DNA from 4 places in the Streptomyces longhuiensis genome. Region 2 is predicted to be linked to each of the others. Evidence: riboswitches for the same ligand, from Rfam matches in the RefSeq annotation. Region 2 holds a riboswitch; each other region holds the start of a gene.
The links. A riboswitch is a leader RNA that binds a small molecule or an ion and turns the genes downstream of it on or off. The one in region 2 is predicted to bind cyclic di-AMP.
Positions count from the first base shown of each region.

Region 1: it holds a riboswitch for cyclic di-AMP, as region 2 does, so the genes downstream of both, LGI35_RS09460 (C40 family peptidase) here and LGI35_RS19965 (transglycosylase family protein) in region 2, are expected to answer to the same signal.
Region 3: it holds a riboswitch for cyclic di-AMP, as region 2 does, so the genes downstream of both, LGI35_RS03425 (transglycosylase SLT domain-containing protein) here and LGI35_RS19965 (transglycosylase family protein) in region 2, are expected to answer to the same signal.
Region 4: it holds a riboswitch for cyclic di-AMP, as region 2 does, so the genes downstream of both, LGI35_RS35555 (M23 family metallopeptidase) here and LGI35_RS19965 (transglycosylase family protein) in region 2, are expected to answer to the same signal.

Region 1 is NZ_CP085173.1:1,998,666-2,002,857, reverse strand. It holds gene LGI35_RS09475 (helix-turn-helix domain-containing protein) at 1-134, opposite strand, end outside; gene LGI35_RS09470 (ATP-binding protein) at 408-842, shown strand; gene LGI35_RS09465 (DUF6328 family protein) at 897-1,454, opposite strand; gene LGI35_RS09460 (C40 family peptidase) at 1,561-2,034, opposite strand; cyclic di-AMP (ydaO/yuaA leader) riboswitch at 2,038-2,215, opposite strand; gene LGI35_RS09455 (hypothetical protein) at 2,570-2,878, opposite strand; gene LGI35_RS09450 (ATP-dependent Clp protease proteolytic subunit) at 2,886-3,521, opposite strand; gene LGI35_RS09445 (hypothetical protein) at 3,801-4,160, opposite strand.
Region 2 is NZ_CP085173.1:4,306,693-4,310,884, forward strand. It holds gene LGI35_RS19955 (FtsB family cell division protein) at 1-190, opposite strand, end outside; gene eno (phosphopyruvate hydratase) at 294-1,580, opposite strand; gene LGI35_RS19965 (transglycosylase family protein) at 1,900-2,580, opposite strand; cyclic di-AMP (ydaO/yuaA leader) riboswitch at 2,585-2,756, opposite strand; gene LGI35_RS19970 (transglycosylase family protein) at 2,926-3,912, opposite strand; gene LGI35_RS19975 (cytochrome P450 family protein) at 4,052-4,192, opposite strand, start outside.
Region 3 is NZ_CP085173.1:699,095-703,286, reverse strand. It holds gene LGI35_RS03430 (glycoside hydrolase family 43 protein) at 1-1,338, opposite strand, end outside; gene LGI35_RS03425 (transglycosylase SLT domain-containing protein) at 1,576-2,316, opposite strand; cyclic di-AMP (ydaO/yuaA leader) riboswitch at 2,319-2,483, opposite strand; gene LGI35_RS03420 (flavodoxin family protein) at 3,620-4,192, opposite strand, start outside.
Region 4 is NZ_CP085173.1:7,799,863-7,804,054, reverse strand. It holds gene LGI35_RS35565 (TetR/AcrR family transcriptional regulator) at 1-117, shown strand, start outside; gene LGI35_RS35560 (SGNH/GDSL hydrolase family protein) at 225-1,016, opposite strand; gene LGI35_RS35555 (M23 family metallopeptidase) at 1,248-2,063, opposite strand; cyclic di-AMP (ydaO/yuaA leader) riboswitch at 2,066-2,247, opposite strand; gene LGI35_RS35550 (tyrosine-protein phosphatase) at 2,655-3,452, shown strand; gene LGI35_RS35545 (DUF6126 family protein) at 3,479-3,652, opposite strand; gene LGI35_RS35540 (helix-turn-helix domain-containing protein) at 3,649-4,192, opposite strand, start outside.

The DNA.
Region 1 (4,192 bases), 2.3 Mb from region 2:
TCGATACGGCTCACTTTCGACTGGTGCCAGCCGACGAGCCGGGCTGTCTCGCCACTTGTGAGCCCCGCACGGGCACGCAGCGCGCGCAGCTCCGCGCCGAGCCTGCGGCGGCGCACCGCCGGACCGTGTTTCATCCTGTCTCCTCGGACCTCCGGCCCGGCTCCTTCCGGCCCGGCGGATCGGTGTTCTGAGCCGACGGTAGAGGAAGTCGGCGGTGTACGCCCAAATGCGGTCCAGTGGCGCAGAGTTCACCGCTTCGAGCGACAGATATATGCATATCTCGGGGGATCGGCTCCGTTGGCCGGGCGGGAGTGGCACTCTGGCGCGAAGCACCAGTCCGGGGGTCGCCTCGAGTCATCCGCCATGTGTCGGATTCAGGCCCCGGCGAAAAAAGGGACGACGTCGCCATGGCAGATCACCAGGAAGCATCCGTCACTCTGCCGAGCGATCCCGCCTCGGTCTCCTCGGCCCGCACATATGTCAGCGACGTACTCGCCGAATGGGGTATGCCGCGCGACGCGGAAGCAGCGGACACGGTCCGGCTCATCGTCTCCGAACTCGCCACGAACGCCGTGATGCACACCCGCGGACAGTCGCCCGTCTTCAAGGTCGACGTGCAGCTGGAGCGCGACGAACACCTGCGCATCGGGGTCACGGACAGCCACCCGCGCCACCCGAAGCGGCTCCCGGCCGCCGTCCAGCAGGACAACGGGCGCGGCATGGTGATCATCCGCTGGCTGACCGCCGAGTGCGGCGGAAGCCTGTCGGTCAGGCCCACCCCCGAAGGCGGCAAGACCGTATGGATCGCCCTGCCGTGGACGGTTCCTGCCCAACAGGTGTGAAGGCCGGCAGGCGTGAGGGACGGCAGGTGTGAAGGCCGGCGGGCGTGCAGGCGGTTACGGGGACGGAGTGTCCGTCCCCTCCTGCGCCCGGGTGAGCGAGCGTCGCACCAGACGCGGCAGCACACCCCACAGACCCGCACAGACCGCGAACGTGCCCGCCCCCGCAGCGATCCCCGCCGCACGCCCCGCCGTGACATCCACGACGAGCAGCACGGACCCGGTCAGGGCGAGCACCAGAACGCTCAGGCCGGCCGTGGCGAGCCGCGAGGACATCTGCACGATCTGCGGCTTGGCACCACGCCCGAACAGCGCGCGGTGCAGCGCCGCGGGCGCCGTGAACAGCGCGGCGGCGAGCACCGCGAGCAGCAGCGTCGCGACGTAGGTCGCGCGCTGCACGGCATCCAGCGACGGGAACCGAGGAGTGAACGCCAGCGTCAGCAGGAACGCGAAGAGGATCTGCACGCCCGTCTGGGTGACTCTGAGCTCTTGGAGCAGCTCGCCGAAATTCCGGTCCGCGCGCTCCAGCGGCGTCTCGTGCCGGTCCCGGCCGTCGCTCGGCGGGCCCGGGTCGCGTGGGGCGTCCTCGTCGCCTGCCGTTCGGTCCTCGTCCATACGACCACGAGTACCCCATCACGCGGTTCCGAGGCGGACGGGCGGGCGTGAGCACTCTGTGGCGCCTGACGGGTCCCCAGGGCGCCCGGGGACCCGTCAGGCGTCGCTAGCGCACGCGCCCGTACCAGACGCTCCTCGTCCAGATCCTCTGGAGCCGCACCACGTCACCGGTCTTCGGCGAGTGCCAGATCTTTCCCTTCCCGGCGTAGATACCGACGTGGTAGACGCCGCGGCCCGAGTGGAAGAAGACCAGGTCACCGCGTTTTCGATGGGACGCGGAGACATGACGGGTCTTGTTGTACTGCTGGGCGGCGGTGCGGGGCAGCTTCTTGCCCGCAGCCTTGAACGAGTAGAGCGTCAGGCCCGAGCAGTCGAACGTGCGCGGCCCTGTGGCGCCCCACCGGTAGGGGCTTCCCTTCTTGGAGGCCGCGATCTGGAGTGCTTTCGTCGCCGGCGGCGCGGCTTCCGCTTCGGGCACGGCTCCGGGGACCAGCAGGCTGCCACCCGCTACGGCGAGCGTGAGGGCCGAGGCGGTTCCGGCACGGGCGAGCAGCGACGGGACACGATTGAGCGCAGTCATGCGCAACCCTTCGTCAGCCGCCTGTGAAGGATGACCTGTCGGATTCGGGCTGGCGAAGTTGCCCGGCCGCGATGTGCGGCTTCACCCCAAGGGCCGGCCCGGAAAACAGCTCCGGCGGCCCGTCGTGCTCGGGTCCTCCACTCCTGCCGATCCACTCCTGTCGACCTGGCATCCGTACGGCGGCAGGACTCGGCGTCCGCACGGACCGCCCCGCCGCGGTGGCGGGGGCTTGTCGTCGGAAGGGATCTTCACGCACGAACGGCGCGAACGCAGCGCCGAATCGGCGTTGAGTGAGTGTCCTCACGACTGGCCTGTTCGGGTGGACAGCACACCTTTCCAGCCTGGTGCGAGGGTCCCGACGACGCCCGCACCTGCAGCGGAAGGCGGAATCTCGGACTTCGCGTAGGCGCTCCGCGCAACTTTTCCGGTTCCCAAGTGCTAGTACCGGCTACTCCGTATGTGGGTACCTCTTCTGGTCCGTTTCGGGCCGGGTCCGGACAGTTCGCCTCGATCGCTCGGGTCTCGAAACGCACCGTCAATTGACCGACTCAGGCGGAACCGTGACCCGTTGTGCCCTCCTTTCTCCGTCCAGGACCCGTAGAGCCCGAGCCAGCGTCGTCGCGTGGACCTCACTCTCGCCCCGCTGATGCATGAGCGTCAGGGCGTCCCTGAGAGCCGTCGCCCTGCCGACGAGCGCTTGCGCGGCGCGCAGTCCGCCATACGTGTGGTCGCTCCGTGCCGGGTTGATCCTGCCGAGCAGGTCGACCACCTCCAGATAGCGGTCGAGGAGTTCGCACTCGGCGCGCGTCAGTGCGGGCAGCGGGGGCAGTTCGGGCGGCAGCATCGCCCGCTCACCTGGCGCCGGGGGCCGAACCGGACGTCTTGCGGTTGCCGATGACCCGGTCCACGAGCCCGTACTCCACGGCGTCCTGAGCCCGGAGGATCGTGTCCCGCTCGATGTCGGCGGCGATGCGCTCCCGGTTCTGCCCGGTGTGCCGCGCGAGCAGCTCCTCCAGCTGGGCGCGCATACGCACCAGTTCGCGGGCCTGGATCTCCAGGTCGCTCGGCTGGCCCTGCGCGGGCTCGGGCAGCCCCGGCTGATGGATCACCACGCGCGCGCCGGGCAGCATGGCCCGCTTGCCTGGCGTCCCGGCCGCCAGGAGCACGGCGGCGGCGGAGGCGGCCTGCCCGAGGCACACGGTCTCGACCTCGCAGCTGACGAACCGGATCGTGTCGTAGATCGCCGTCATCGCACTGAACGAGCCGCCGGGGGAATTGATGTACAGCGAGATGTCCCGGTCCGGCGCGGCGTACTCGAGGTGCATGAACTGCGCCATCACATCGTTCGCGGAGGTGTCGTCGATCGGCGTCCCCAGGAAGACGATCCGCTCCTCCAGGAGCTTGGAGTACGGATCGAGGGTGCGGTGCCCGGCCGAGGTGCGCTCGGTGAACTCGGGCAGGACGTAGCGGGCGGAAGGTCGGTTCATGGCACATGCCTCCGTGAGCGCGGAACTCTGTCGCTGCTTCTGTAAAAAATGTACAGGACGTACGGATCGCCGGTAGGGATCGGGCCGTGAGAAGCGCGAGAAGAAGGGATCGGGCTGCGAGGAGCGCGAAAAGAGGGATCAGGCGGCGAGTCGCGCGAAAAAGGGGAGGCAGGCTGCGAGAAGCGCGGCAGGGGGTGCTCGGGACGCGAGGGCACGAAAAGGGGCCGGCCCGCGCCCGAGGCGCCGGCCGACCCCCTGCTTCGTTCTCCTGTGTCGTGGCTACTGGTCGTCGTCGTCCGACCTGGACAGGCGCAGCGCGAGGTGTTGCAGGAGGTCGGCGGTCTTGATGTCCGTCCGGCCCGAGTCGTGCACCTCGGCGAGCTCGGAGAAGAGGAACGCGAACGCGCCCACCAGGGAGATCGTCACCGGCATCAGTGCCGCGATGGTGGCCTCCGCCGCCTCCTCCACGCTCGATTCCGCCGGGATCTCGATGGAGGGGAACACCTCTGTCACCAGGCGCCCGAGCTGGGCGTCCTCGGTCTCGATGTCGGGCTCGGCATCCTTGCTGAGCCTGCGCACCATTTCCTGGGTCTCGGTCAGGACGCCGATTGCGCGCAAGATGATCTCGCTCTGTTCCATGCGCGGAGCCTAGGCGCGCGAGGCCCCGCCGC
Region 2 (4,192 bases):
AGGCGAGCGCGACGACCAGGGTGCACAGGACGAGAGCCAGGAGTGCCGCGCGACCGGTGAGGCGGGAGCGGCGGGCCTGGCGTCTGGTCTGGGAGCGGTAGACGCGCTCGGCGGTCTGCTCGCCGAGCAGACGCAGCCGGGTCGCGGTGGAGAACCGGTCACGGTCCCTGTCCCGGACTCTCCCGGCCATGTTCACGCCTCCCCTTTACGTGCGTACGTCCCCGCACACGGTACGGGACCGGGTGCGGGGACGTACGTACGACGCTTCCTAAGGCAGTGCCTTAAGGGCGTGCTCAGCCCTTGAAGCGGGGGAACGCCGAGCGGCCGGCGTAGACCGCGGCGTCGTCGAGGATCTCCTCGATGCGCAGGAGCTGGTTGTACTTGGCGACGCGGTCCGAGCGGGCCGGGGCGCCGGTCTTGATCTGGCCGCAGTTCACCGCGACGGCGAGGTCGGCGATGGTGACGTCCTCGGTCTCGCCGGAGCGGTGGGACATCATGCACTTGAAGCCGTTGCGCTGGGCCATCTCGACGGCGTCCAGGGTCTCGGTCAGCGAACCGATCTGGTTGACCTTGACGAGCAGGGCGTTGGCGGAGCCCTCCTCGATGCCGCGGGCGAGGCGCTCGGGGTTGGTGACGAAGAGGTCGTCGCCGACGATCTGGACCTTGTCGCCCAGCTTCTCGGTGATGACGTTCCAGCCGGCCCAGTCGTCCTCGTACAGCGGGTCCTCGATGGAGACCAGCGGGTACGCGGAGACGAGCTCCTCGTAGTACTCGGTCATCTCGGCGGCCGAGCGGGACTTGCCCTCGAACTCGTACTTGCCGTCCTTGTAGAACTCGGACGCGGCGACGTCGAGCGCGAGCGCGATCTGCTCGCCGGGGACGTAACCGGCCTGCTTGATGGCCTCGACGATGAGGTCGAGGGCCTCGCGGTTCGAGCCGAGGTTCGGGGCGAAGCCGCCCTCGTCGCCCAGGCCGGTCGACAGGCCCTTGGTCTTCAGCACCTTCTTGAGGGTGTGGTAGACCTCGGCGCCCCAGCGAAGCGCCTCGGAGAAGGACTCCGCGCCGATCGGCGCGATCATGAACTCCTGGATGTCGACGTTGGAGTCGGCGTGCGACCCACCGTTGAGGATGTTCATCATCGGGACGGGCAGCAGGTGCGCGTTCGGACCGCCGAGGTAGCGGAACAGCGGCAGGTCGCTGGCCTCGGAGGCGGCGTGCGCGACGGCGAGGGAGACGCCGAGGATGGCGTTGGCGCCGAGCGAGCCCTTGTTGTCGGTGGCGTCCAGGTCGAACATCGCCTGGTCGATCAGGCGCTGCTCGGTGGCGTCGTAGCCGACGAGCTCCGGGCCGATCTGCTCGATGACGGCGAGGACGGCCTTCTCGACACCCTTGCCCTGGTAGCGGTTCGGGTCACCGTCGCGGAGTTCGATGGCCTCGAACGCGCCGGTGGACGCACCGGACGGGACAGCGGCACGACCGGTGCTGCCGTCGTCGAGGCCGACCTCGACCTCGACCGTGGGGTTACCTCGGGAGTCCAGGATTTCCCGGGCTACGACGACGTCGATGGACGGCACGAGCATCTCCTTCTGGGATGTGACGCAACTACGCCGGGCCGCATGGTCCGGCAAGACCTGAGCCTAACCGGCTCCGGGGCACGGATCGGCCGACCGACCGGCCCGTGGACAAACCGAGAGCGAATTGTTTCCGAACGGAACAAAGAGTCCCGGCCGACGACGGACGAAGGACCAGGACCCCTCACGCACCAAAACCCCGCCCCGGGTGCGACGGGGGAATGCGCACCCGGGGCGGGGAGTCCTTGGGGGGGACCTGGCGTGGTACCGGCCGTCCGCCGAAAGCCGGTACCCGAGCGGCCTGAGGGCTGCCGCTCTCCTCTACCGCTTACTTGAGGTGGAGCTGCTGGCCCGGGTAGATCAGGTCGGCGTCCTCGACGATGTCCTTGTTCAGCTTGAAGAGCTTCGCCCAGCCGCCCTTGGTGTCGTGCGCCTCGGCGATGGTGCTGAGGGTGTCGCCGGCCTTCACCTTGTACTCGCCGTCACCCTTCTTGACCTTCTTGCCGGCCGGGGTCTCGACGGTCTTCTTCGACTCCTGCTTCGGGGCGGCAGGCGCCTTGCGCTCCTGGCTGCGGGTGGTCGGCTGCTCGGTGCGCTCCTGCTTCTGCGGGGCGGCGGCCGGGGCGGAGCCGGTCGAGGCGGCGGACAGGCCCACGCCGCAGCTCGGCCAGGCACCCTTGCCCTGGCTGGCCAGGACCTTCTCGGCGACGGCTATCTGCTGCGCCTTGGAGGCCTTGTCGGCGGTGGAGGCGTAGGCGGTGCCGCCGTACGCGGCCCACGTGGACGAGGAGAACTGGAGGCCGCCGTAGTAGCCGTTGCCCGTGTTGATCGACCAGTTGCCGCCGGCCTCGCACTGTGCGACCGCGTCCCACTCGGAGGCGGTGGCGGCGGAAGCGCCGGTGGCACCCATCAGCGGAACGGCGACAGCGGCACCGGCGACACCGGCGAGCGTGGCGACACGGACGGCCTTGGACGGGCGGCGGTGCTTGCCCTTGCTGGAAAACAGCATCGAGAGATCCCCTCACCGACGCCTACGAGGTGAGCTGTCGGGTTCGGGCCGGATGAGTGCCCGGTCGCACGTCCTGCGTGCGACTTCACCCCAAGCCGGTCGGTCGGCCGTCTCTCGACGGCCGGGGCCGGCACTTACCTTGGGTCCCCCGCTCCTGCCTACGGCGCTTACGCGACGACTGTTCCCGTACGGAAGTTGGCAGGATTCGGCGTGACATCCGACGGGGCCCGCTGTGGCGAGCGGTGATGACCGTAAGCAGCGGATCGCCCTGATTTCAAAGACGATCAGGGCCTTTGAGACCCATCTCTCACTCTCGCCAAAGCGGACATTAAGCCCGAACTGCCTCTACTTTTCGCCCGATTCGAGTCCTAGATCCAGACTCTGACCAGGAAGGATGAGGTCGGGGTCGGTGCCGACCGTCTTCTTGTTCTCGGCGTACAGAGCGGCCCATCCACCGTCCACGTCATGGGTGTCGGCGATGTCCCAGAGGTTGTCGCCGGCGCGCACGGTATAGGCGCCTTCGTCCGTATTCGCGCCCTTACGGCCGCTTTCGCCGCCGCGTGAGGCGTGGCGGCCCGAGCTGTCGTCGGCGCGCGAGGAGCCCGCGGCGTCGTCCTCGGCGGCGTCGCCGCGATGGCGGCCGGAAGCGGGCGCGGTGGCGGCGTCCGCGTCGCCGGAGGCCTCCGACGACGGCGTGCCGGAGGTCGAAGTCGAGTCATCCTGACCGGACTTGTCACTCTTGACGTCATCCACGGTGTTACCTGCGGTATCACCCGACTTGTCGTGATTCTTCTCTCGGGAGTCGCCCTTCGCGCCCGAGGAGGCGGAGTCCGCCGGCTCGTCGCTCGCGTCGTCCTTCGCGGTGTCGCCCTTCGCCGCGTCGTCGCCGCCGGAGTCACCGGCGGACGCGGACGGGGTCGGCAGGGCCGCCCCGGGGTCGACGTCGGCCGCGGCGTCGTCCGCCGTGAGGCCCGAGGTGACCGAGCAGACCGGCCATGCCCGCGGGCCCTGGTCGTCGAGGACCTTCTCGGCGACGGCTATCTGCTGCGAGCGGCTGGCCTGGTCGGCGCGCGGCGCGAAGTCGAGGCCGCCGTAGTTCTCCCAGGTCTCCTGCGAGAACTGGAGCCCGCCGTAATAGCCGTTGCCCGGATCGGCGCTCCAGGAGCCGCCGCTCTCGCACTCGGCGAGCTTGTCCCACGTCGCCGTCGACGCGGCGCTCGCGCTGGTCGCGCCGAGCAGGGGGATCGCGATGGCGGAGCCGGCCACTCCCGCGGCGACGATGAGCGCGGGAGCCTGGCGGGGGCGACGGTGACGACCGTTCCCGGTGAGCATGGATGCGCCTTTCGGGGGCTCGGGGAATGCTGCGGCGGGTGGTGCCGCGATGACTGGTGAACGTAGCGGGAGTCGAACGCTTGTCACAAGTCGATGCAGCCGAGATCACGTGAAAGTCACAGTCTTGACGGAACGTCAGTTACGGGGCTCGGTCCGAACCCTCCTGATGCGGCGTGAACTCGACCGGAAGCGTGCGCAATCCCCGCATGATGAGCCCGCCGCGCCAGCGCAAATCGGTAGGTTCTCCCGCGAGTCGCAGGTCCGGAAGGCGCGTCAGAAG
Region 3 (4,192 bases), 3.6 Mb from region 2:
GGTGCCGTGCGGATCCTCGACGCCGAAGGCGAGCGTGTCGGGGCCGGTGCGTGCGTCGAGTGGGGTGTGGGTGGGGGTCACGTCGACGCCGATCACGAGCGGCCCGCCGGCCGTCGCCCGGGGCGTGGAGGCCACCACGGTGCGCAGCGGTCCGACGCGGGCGATCACCCGTACCTCGGCGGCGTCGGCCTCGATCTCGTAGTGATGCCGTTCGTCGAGCCGGACCGCAAGGCCGCCGGTGCCGTCCGCCGGGTCGAGGTGGGCGCGGACGCGGCAGGACAGGTGCTGCTGCCGGTGGCCGACGAAGGTGACGTCGGCGGCGTCGGGGCCGCCCCCGAGGGCGTGGAGCGTCAGCCGGCCCGGCCGTTCCTTCGTCGTGCAGTGCCGGGGGGACCGGTGGCGGAGCGAGATCCAGGAGGGCCGCAGATCGGCGTCGTCGAAGTCGTCCGTGAAGGGTTCGGCGGAGACGGAGGCGGGCCCGGCCGTCACCGGCGGTCCGACGACCGGCCAGCCGTCCTCCCAGGTGACCGGCGCGAGGAAGGTCTCGCGGCCGAGCACGTGCCAGCCAGGGGTGCCGCCGCGCGGCCGCACCCCGAGGAACACCATCCACCACGTGCCGTCGGGCGCTTGCACCAGATCGGCGTGGCCGGTGTTCTGGACGGATTCGTCGGTGCTGCGGTGGGTCAGGACAGGATTGGCCGGGCACGGTTCGAAGGGGCCGGTGGGCGCGGGGCCGCGGGCCACGGAGACGGCATGCCCGCGCTCGGTGCCGCCCTCGGCGATCAGCAGGTACCAATGGTCGCCCACGTGGTACAGGTGCGGCGCCTCCGGGGCCTTGGCGCCCGGCGTGCCGGACCACAGAGGGCGCGGTTCGCCGAACGTCTCGCCGGTGTACGGGTCGATACGGACCTGGGAGATCCCGGCGACCGTGACCCAGCACACGCCGTCCTCGTCCCAGGCGAGATCCGGGTCGATGCCGGGGACACCGGGCAGGGGGACCGGGTCCGACCAGGGGCCCGCCGGGTCGGTGGCGGAGACGAGCAGGTTGCCGCCGCCCTCGCTCACATTGGTGGTGATCAGCCAGAAGCGGCCGTCGTGGTGGCGCAGCGTCGGCGCGTAGATCCCGGCCGAGGAGGGTGTGTCCCAGGGCAGCCGCAGCTGGCCGGGCCGGTCGAGGACGTTGCCGATCTGCCGCCAGTGCACCAGATCGCGGCTGTGGAAGAGCGGCACCCCGGGCACGTACTCGAAGCTCGAGCACGCCAGGTAGTAGTCGTCGCCGACGCGGCAGACGCTGGGGTCCGGGTGGAACCCGGGGATGACCGGGTGTGGGTCTGCCATGCTGTCTCTCTCTCCGTGGCGTCGAAGCGCTTCGACTCGCCGGGAGGATATGCACGGGGGTGATGGCGCGCAAGGGGTTGGACAGGACACAAAAGTGGCCCTGAAGTCCCTTCGTGCTTACGGGACTTCAGGGCCACACATCATCGATGCGCTTCAACCGGCATTGCTGGGCTTCCGCTCAGGCGGAGTGAACCGAGGGGTCCTCCGTGCTGAGCGGGAGGGAGCCCGAACCGACTGTCAGTACGCGCCGTTCACGTTGTCGATCGAGCCGTACTTGTCGGCCGCGTAGTTGCATGCGGCGGTGATGTTGGCGACCGGGTCGTAGCTGTTCATCGAGGTGCCGGGCACGTGGTAGGCGATGAACGTGGGGTCGATGACCTGCAGGAGTCCCTTGGACGGGGTTCCCGCGACAGCGTTGGAGTCCCAGTTGTTGATGGCCAGCGGGTTGCCGGAGGACTCGCGCATGATGTTGCGGTGGATGCCCTCGTAGGTGCCGGGAATCTTGTGCTGGGCCATGATGTCGAGCGACTCCTTGATCCAGCCGTCGAGGTCGTTGGTGTAGGACTTCTTCGCCGGGGCAGCGGCGAGAGTGGTCCGGACCTCGGAGCGGTCGGCCCGCTCGGCGTACGCCCTGGTGTCCGCGGGCTTGGCGGGGCTCTTCTTGCCGAGCGTGAGCTTGGCACCGGGGTAGATCAGCCCCGGGTTGTCACCGATGGTGGCTCGGTTGTCCTGGTACAGCTTCTTCCAGCCGCCGCTCAGAGAGTGCTCTCGGGCGATCTTGCTGAGGGTGTCGCCCGCGGTGACGACGTACGTCGCGGGGGCCGCGGCGCTCTTCGCGGCCGGGGCGGCCTGCGCCGCGCTGGCGGTGGTCGCGCCGAGCACCGGGAGAGCGAGCACGGCCGCGCCCGTGCCCGCGGCGGCGAGCCCTCGGGTGAGCGAGATGGACTTGATGCGGCGGTGCTTTCCCTTTGAGGGCATGACGAATTCCTCTCCGTCGCCTGCGAGGTGAGCTGTCGGGTTCGGACGGGAGATGTCCGGTCGCACAATGTGTGCGACTTCACCCCGAGCCGTTCCGGAAACCGGATCGGCGGCTTACCTGGGTCCCCCGCTCCTGCCGTGCGTATCCGTGTGGGTGGGAGGGATTCCGGACAGCGGCAGGATTCGGCGTTCCATCCGGATTGACGGTGACATTAGGCGAGAAGGCGCGGAAGGAACAAGACCGGAATTGCGATCGCGAAATGTGAGAGCCCTGTGTGCGGCGATCGGAACCCGCCGCCCTCTTTGATCGAAAAGCCCAATCCTCTTCGCGCAGAAGGGAAGCAGGGCATCAGCAGAGCTCGGGGCCGGCGTCCGTTCGTGTGACACGGTTCACTGAAGGGGGTGCGGGTTGGAATGCAGCCCGATCACCTATCAGAGCGCAATATTTCGCATGAATGACGCTCGATGCACGCTTAACTGCCTATGGGGCGCCAATAATGTTAAAAGGCATTTTTAGTCGCAAAGATGGACATAGCGCCACGCCGCTTTTCCTGCCTAAAGGGACATATCGGCACCAGTGCCGACCCGGTTGTGCGACCCGAGGGTCGCCCCCGCCGCACTTCATGGGCGGGCCTCGATCGGGGTGGTGCCTGGACGTGGCCTTGCGCGGTTCGGCTGAGGGGCGACTGAGGATCGACTGAGGTGAGGCCGGCGGGCTCCGTCGTCGGAGTGCACTTCCTGCCCCGACCTGCCGGGCGCGCGGGGTGCCTGGGGTGGGCAGGTGAGGGATCCGGCTTTGCACCCGAAGATCTTGCCGGCGCAGGATTTGCGTGAGCTCAGGAGAGGCCTGAGTGTGATGGGAAGTCAGTTTCCGATCGCTACTCGTATGTCAGTGAAGTCCTCGGCCCGGATCCGGAGGAGCCTGCTGAAATCCTCTGCCGACTCGCGAGCCGAAGGCCCGCCGCGAAGAAGCGCAGTAACAGAGGGAGCTACTCGGGCGCACGGAACATGACGGTGATTCGTCAGGCGCGCGGGATGTATCAGACCTTCATCCGGGCGAAGGCGTTCTGCACACGAGCGCGAACGGGCTTATGGGGGCGGCGCGTTCCTGTCTTGAGGCAGGAAGCGCCGCGTCGTGGTGGGCCGTGGGACGGGCCGCTTCCTCGGGTGCCGATGAGCGGTGGGCTGGCGGGAGGCGGGAGGCGGGAGGCGGGCGGCTGGTGCCGGGGTGTGCGGGCGCTCGATGCGTGCACGGCATCTGACCGACGCCGGGGCGAGGTGGCCCGCTTCCCTACGGGTGGCGTTACCGGTGCTCCGGGTTCTCGTAGTCGTGGCGGCAGCCGGCGTCCCAGGCGGTGCGCTGGTTGCCGTAGGCGGGGATGCCACCGAGATCCTTCAATGCCCGGGCCAGGTGCAGCAGGTTCCAGGTCATGAACGTGGTGTTGCGGTTGGTGAAGTCGTTCTCGGGGCCGCCGGAGCCCGGGTCGAGGTAGGAGGGGCCGGGGCCGGCCTCACCGATCCATCCGGCGTCGGCCTGGGGAGGGATGGTGTATCCCAGGTGTTGCAGGCTGTAGAGGACGTTCATCGCACAGTGTTTGACGCCGTCCTCGTTGCCGGTGATCAGGCAGCCGCCGACGCGGCCGTAGTAGGCGTACTGTCCTGCGTCGTTGAGGAGGCTGGAACAGGCGTAGAGACGTTCGATGACCTGCTTCGTCACGGAGCCGTTGTCGCCCAGCCAGATCGGGCCGGCCAGCACGAGGATGTCGGCGGCCATGACCTGCCGGTAGAGGTCCGGCCAGGCGTCGGTCTCCCAGCCGTGCTCCGTCATGTCGGGCCACACGCCCGTGGCGATGTCGTGGTCGACGGCCCGGATCAC
Region 4 (4,192 bases), 3.5 Mb from region 2:
GTGCAGATGACCGCGTACACCGGGACGGTCTCACGGGCCCGCATGCAGGAGTGGGTCGACGACGCGCTGGCCCGCGAGCTGGGACTCGAGCGGGCGGACCTGACGGCGTCGGGCTGACGGCGCCGCGACGTCGGGCCCCGAACGGAGCCCGACGTGACCGCGTGGAAATGACGCGGGGGAGCCGCCCCCAAGGGCAAGCTCCCCCATGACGCGCGCGGCTGCTGTCAGAGCGGCAGCAGATCCGGCCGCTTCGCCGCCACATGGTCCCCGGACGACTCACCGCGCAGCCGTCGGCCGATCCACGGGACCAGGAACTCCCGCGCCCAGTGGATGTCGTCGCGCCGCACCTCCAGCGTGCCGCGCGGCGGCTGCGCCGGCCACGGCTGGTCCGGGTCCGCCGGTACCTCGACGCCGAGCGCCTGCCCCGCCCGCAGCGCGACCCGCGTGTGCCCCTCGGGCGAGAGGTGCAGCCGGTCGTCGTCCCAAGCACGACGGTCCTGGACGGTCTTGAGGGACCACAGGTCGAGCACCGGGCAGCCGTAGCGGTCGGCGACCGCGCGCACATGTCCGTTGTACGTCGCTATCTTGCCGCGCAGATGCTTGAGGACCGGGACGTCCCGGGTGTCGAAGCCGGTGGTCACCATGACCGTGCCGACGGCGGAGGTCAGCCGGGCCACGGCCTTCTCGAAGCGCTCGGCGACGTCGTCGGGGTCGGTGCCGGGACGGATGATGTCGTTGCCGCCGGCGGCGAAGGTCACCAGGTCCGGGGCGAGTTCGACGGCCCGCGGGAGCTGGTCCTCCACGATCTGGTCGAGGAGCTTGCCGCGCACGGCGAGGTTCGCGTACCGGAAGGAGTGCTCGGGGGTCCGGTCGTCCAGGAGGACGGCGAGACGGTCGGCCCAGCCCACGAAGGCCCCGTCGGGACCGGGGTCCCCGACGCCTTCGGTGAAGCTGTCCCCCACCGCCGCGTAGGACCGAATCGTGCCGCCGCTGAGTGATCTCGATTCGTTTGCCACGACCACACATCTTTCACCCTGCGATGTGACCTACGCGACCGTAGGAAGGGGTTGACGGGTGGTGATATAGCCCACCCGGTCAGTTCCGCGATTTCAGGAATACGACGGGACACGACGGAGGGGCACGACGAAGGGGCGGGCCCGGAACCGGACCCGCCCCTTCACCTCACGCCTCGACGAGACACCCGCACGTCACACCGTCAGGGTCGGAGCGACGTCACATCGTCGGGGTCAGATCGAGACCCCGTGCGCACGGAGGTACGCGATCGGGTCCACGTCCGAGCCGTAGCTCGGGGTGGTGCGGATCTCGAAGTGCAGGTGCGGTCCCGTGACGTTGCCGGTCGCGCCGGAGAGGCCGATCTGCTGGCCCCCGGTCACGGTCTGCCCGGAGGAGACGGAGAGGGACGACATGTGGGCGTACTGCGAGTACTTGCCGTCGGCGTGCTGGATGACGACCTCGTTGCCGTACGCACCGTCAAGACCGGCCGACACGACGGTGCCCGCGGCTATGGCCTTGAGCGGGGTGCCCGTCGGGACCACGAAGTCGACACCGGTGTGGTAGCCGCTGGACCACATGCTGCCCGCGGTCTTGTACGCCGTGCCGACGGAGGCGCTCTGGACGGGCAGCGCGTAGCCGGAGCCGGTGGCGGCCTTGGGTGCGGAGGCCTGCGTGGCGGTGGCCGGGGACTTCGCGGCGGGGGCCGCGGCCTTCTGGCCGATCGTCAGCTTCAGGCCCGGGTGGATCAGGGACGGGTTGCTGCCGACGACCGAGCGGTTGTCGGAGTAGAGCTTCTTCCAGCCGCCGCTGACGTGCTGCGCGTCGGCGATCTTCGAAAGGGTGTCCCCGCTCTTGACGACGTAGGTCGTGGCGGCGGCGGGAGCGGCCGCGGCCTGGACGACCGAGTGGGCGGCCGCGGGAGTCGCGGCGTGGGCGCCGGCGGCACCCACCAGCGGCAGCGCGAGCGCGGCGCCGCCCACTCCGGCGACGACGAGCGTGCGTGCGAAGCCCTGGGACTTGGGACGGCGGTGCTTACCCTTCGCGGGCATGGGGGTTTCCTCTCCGTCGCCTGCGAGGTGAGCTGTCGGGTTCGGGCTGGAGTTGCCCGGCCGCGCCCTTTCGGGCACGGCTTCACCCCGAGCCGCTTCCGGTGTTCCGGAAACGGCGGTCCACCTGGGTCCCCCGCTCCTGCCGAGCACGGATCGATGTGCGGATTCCGGGCGGCGGCAGGATTAGGCGGTCCGTCCGGATTGCGCCGAACGTAAGCGAGCGGGGAGCGCGGGGACAAGCCGCGAATTCCCCTGGGCATTCCGGTTCTTGATCCTTGAATGATCCTTTCCGGAAAAGGCCGTCACGCTCCGTCGATTCACGATCTTTGCAACTGCGTTACCTACGGGGAATTCATTCGGCCCCACCGCCACACACGGTCACCGCTATGACCCTGCTCACCCATCGACCACCATATGGCCTCATTTCAGGCTTAGTTATTCCGTAAGGCGCGATTGCCTGCTTTCAGTCTCATTTCGGGCATTTAGCGTGAAATCATCAGCCTCCGCTCACATGGTTGCCCCTGGCAGCCATGTCGTATCGTCGAAGTCGCCCGCAGCGAGCAGCGCCGCGGCCGACCGGGAGGAGCCCCCGTGACGCAGCAGGTCCCGTCCACCGAGCCCGAGTTGGCCGGAGTGCGCAACTTCCGCGATGTCGGTGGTCTCCCGACCGTGGACGGCCGGCGGGTCAAGCAGGGCGTGCTGTTCCGCAGTGGTCACCTCGCGCACGCCACGGACGAGGACGCCGCGTTCCTCTCCTCGCTCGGGCTGCACACGATCTTCGACTTCCGCAACGCCGCCGACCAGCGGCTCGAAGGCCCCGACGTCACGCTGCCCGGCGTACGGAACGTGAATCTGCCGCTGACCGACCCGGCGGACGGCGCCGAGTTCTGGCAGATGGTGCGCGACGGCAACCTCGACGACCTGCGCGCCGCCCTCGCCGAGGGCCAGGCCGCGAACCGGATGATCACGTCGTACCGGGCGATCATCACGGAGCGCACCGCCGAGCACAGCCAGGTCCTGCACTCCCTCGCCGAGGACAGCGTGCCGGCGCTCATGCACTGCGCGGCCGGCAAGGACCGCGCGGGCCTGTCGATAGCGGTCACGCTCCTGGCCGTGGGTGTGGAGCGCGACGCCATCGAGGCGGACTACCTGGAGTCGAACGCGACGCACCGCCGCTACAAGGTGCACCGCAGCAGTGCCTCGAAGGACGCGATGTCCCCCGAGGTCATGGAGCTGCTGAGCCCGCTGTTCGACGCCCGCGCCTCGTATCTGGCGGCCGCCTTCGAGCAGGTCGCGCAGACCTGGGGCTCCACGGACCGCTACCTGGAGGAGGGCCTCAAGCTGTCCCCCGCCCGGCGCGAGCGGCTGCGCGAGCGCCTCCTCGACTGAGACTCACCGGCCACGCGCGGGGCACGTCACCCGCGCGACGCCCCCAGCGTGAACAGCAGATAGATGAAGGCCGCGACGATGTGCCCGGCGAAGACGTAGACGAGCAGCCGCACCCAGATGCCGCGCGGAAGCTTGTCCTCCACGTCACGCCGGGCGGGCTGCCGCTGCGGCTCGGTCATGTCGTTCGGCTCTGCGTTCATCGAAGGCCTCCCTGGATCTGTTCGCCGCCGCTCGTCGCCGGGCCGAGACACAGCGCGGCGGACGGGCTCTGCAGCAGGGTGTGTACGAAGAGGAGCTCGGCGCCGTCGCGGTCGGCGGCGGCGATCCGGTGCGGGGTGAGCGAGTCGAAGTGCGCGCTGTCCCCCGGCGCGAGCGCGTACGCGGTGTCCCCGAGGCGCAGCCGCAGCCGCCCTTCGAGCACGTACAGCCACTCCTCACCGGGGTGGACCCGCACGATGTCGCCCTGGGCGCCGAACGGCACATGCACGCGCAGGGCCTGCATGCCGCGCCCCGGGGCGCCCGCCTGCCGGTAGATCCAGCCGCCCGCCTCGGTGGGCTCCATGTCGGCGGAGCGCACGACGGCGTCCCTGTCGGCGGGCGTCTCGCCCAGGAGCTCGGAGACCGTCGTACCGTAGGTGCGGGCGAGTGCGAGCAGCATGGGGAGCGAGGGCTGGCGGCGGCCCGTCTCCAGGCGGGAGAGGTGCGCGGGCGAGAGCCCGGCGGCGCGGGCCGCGGCCTCC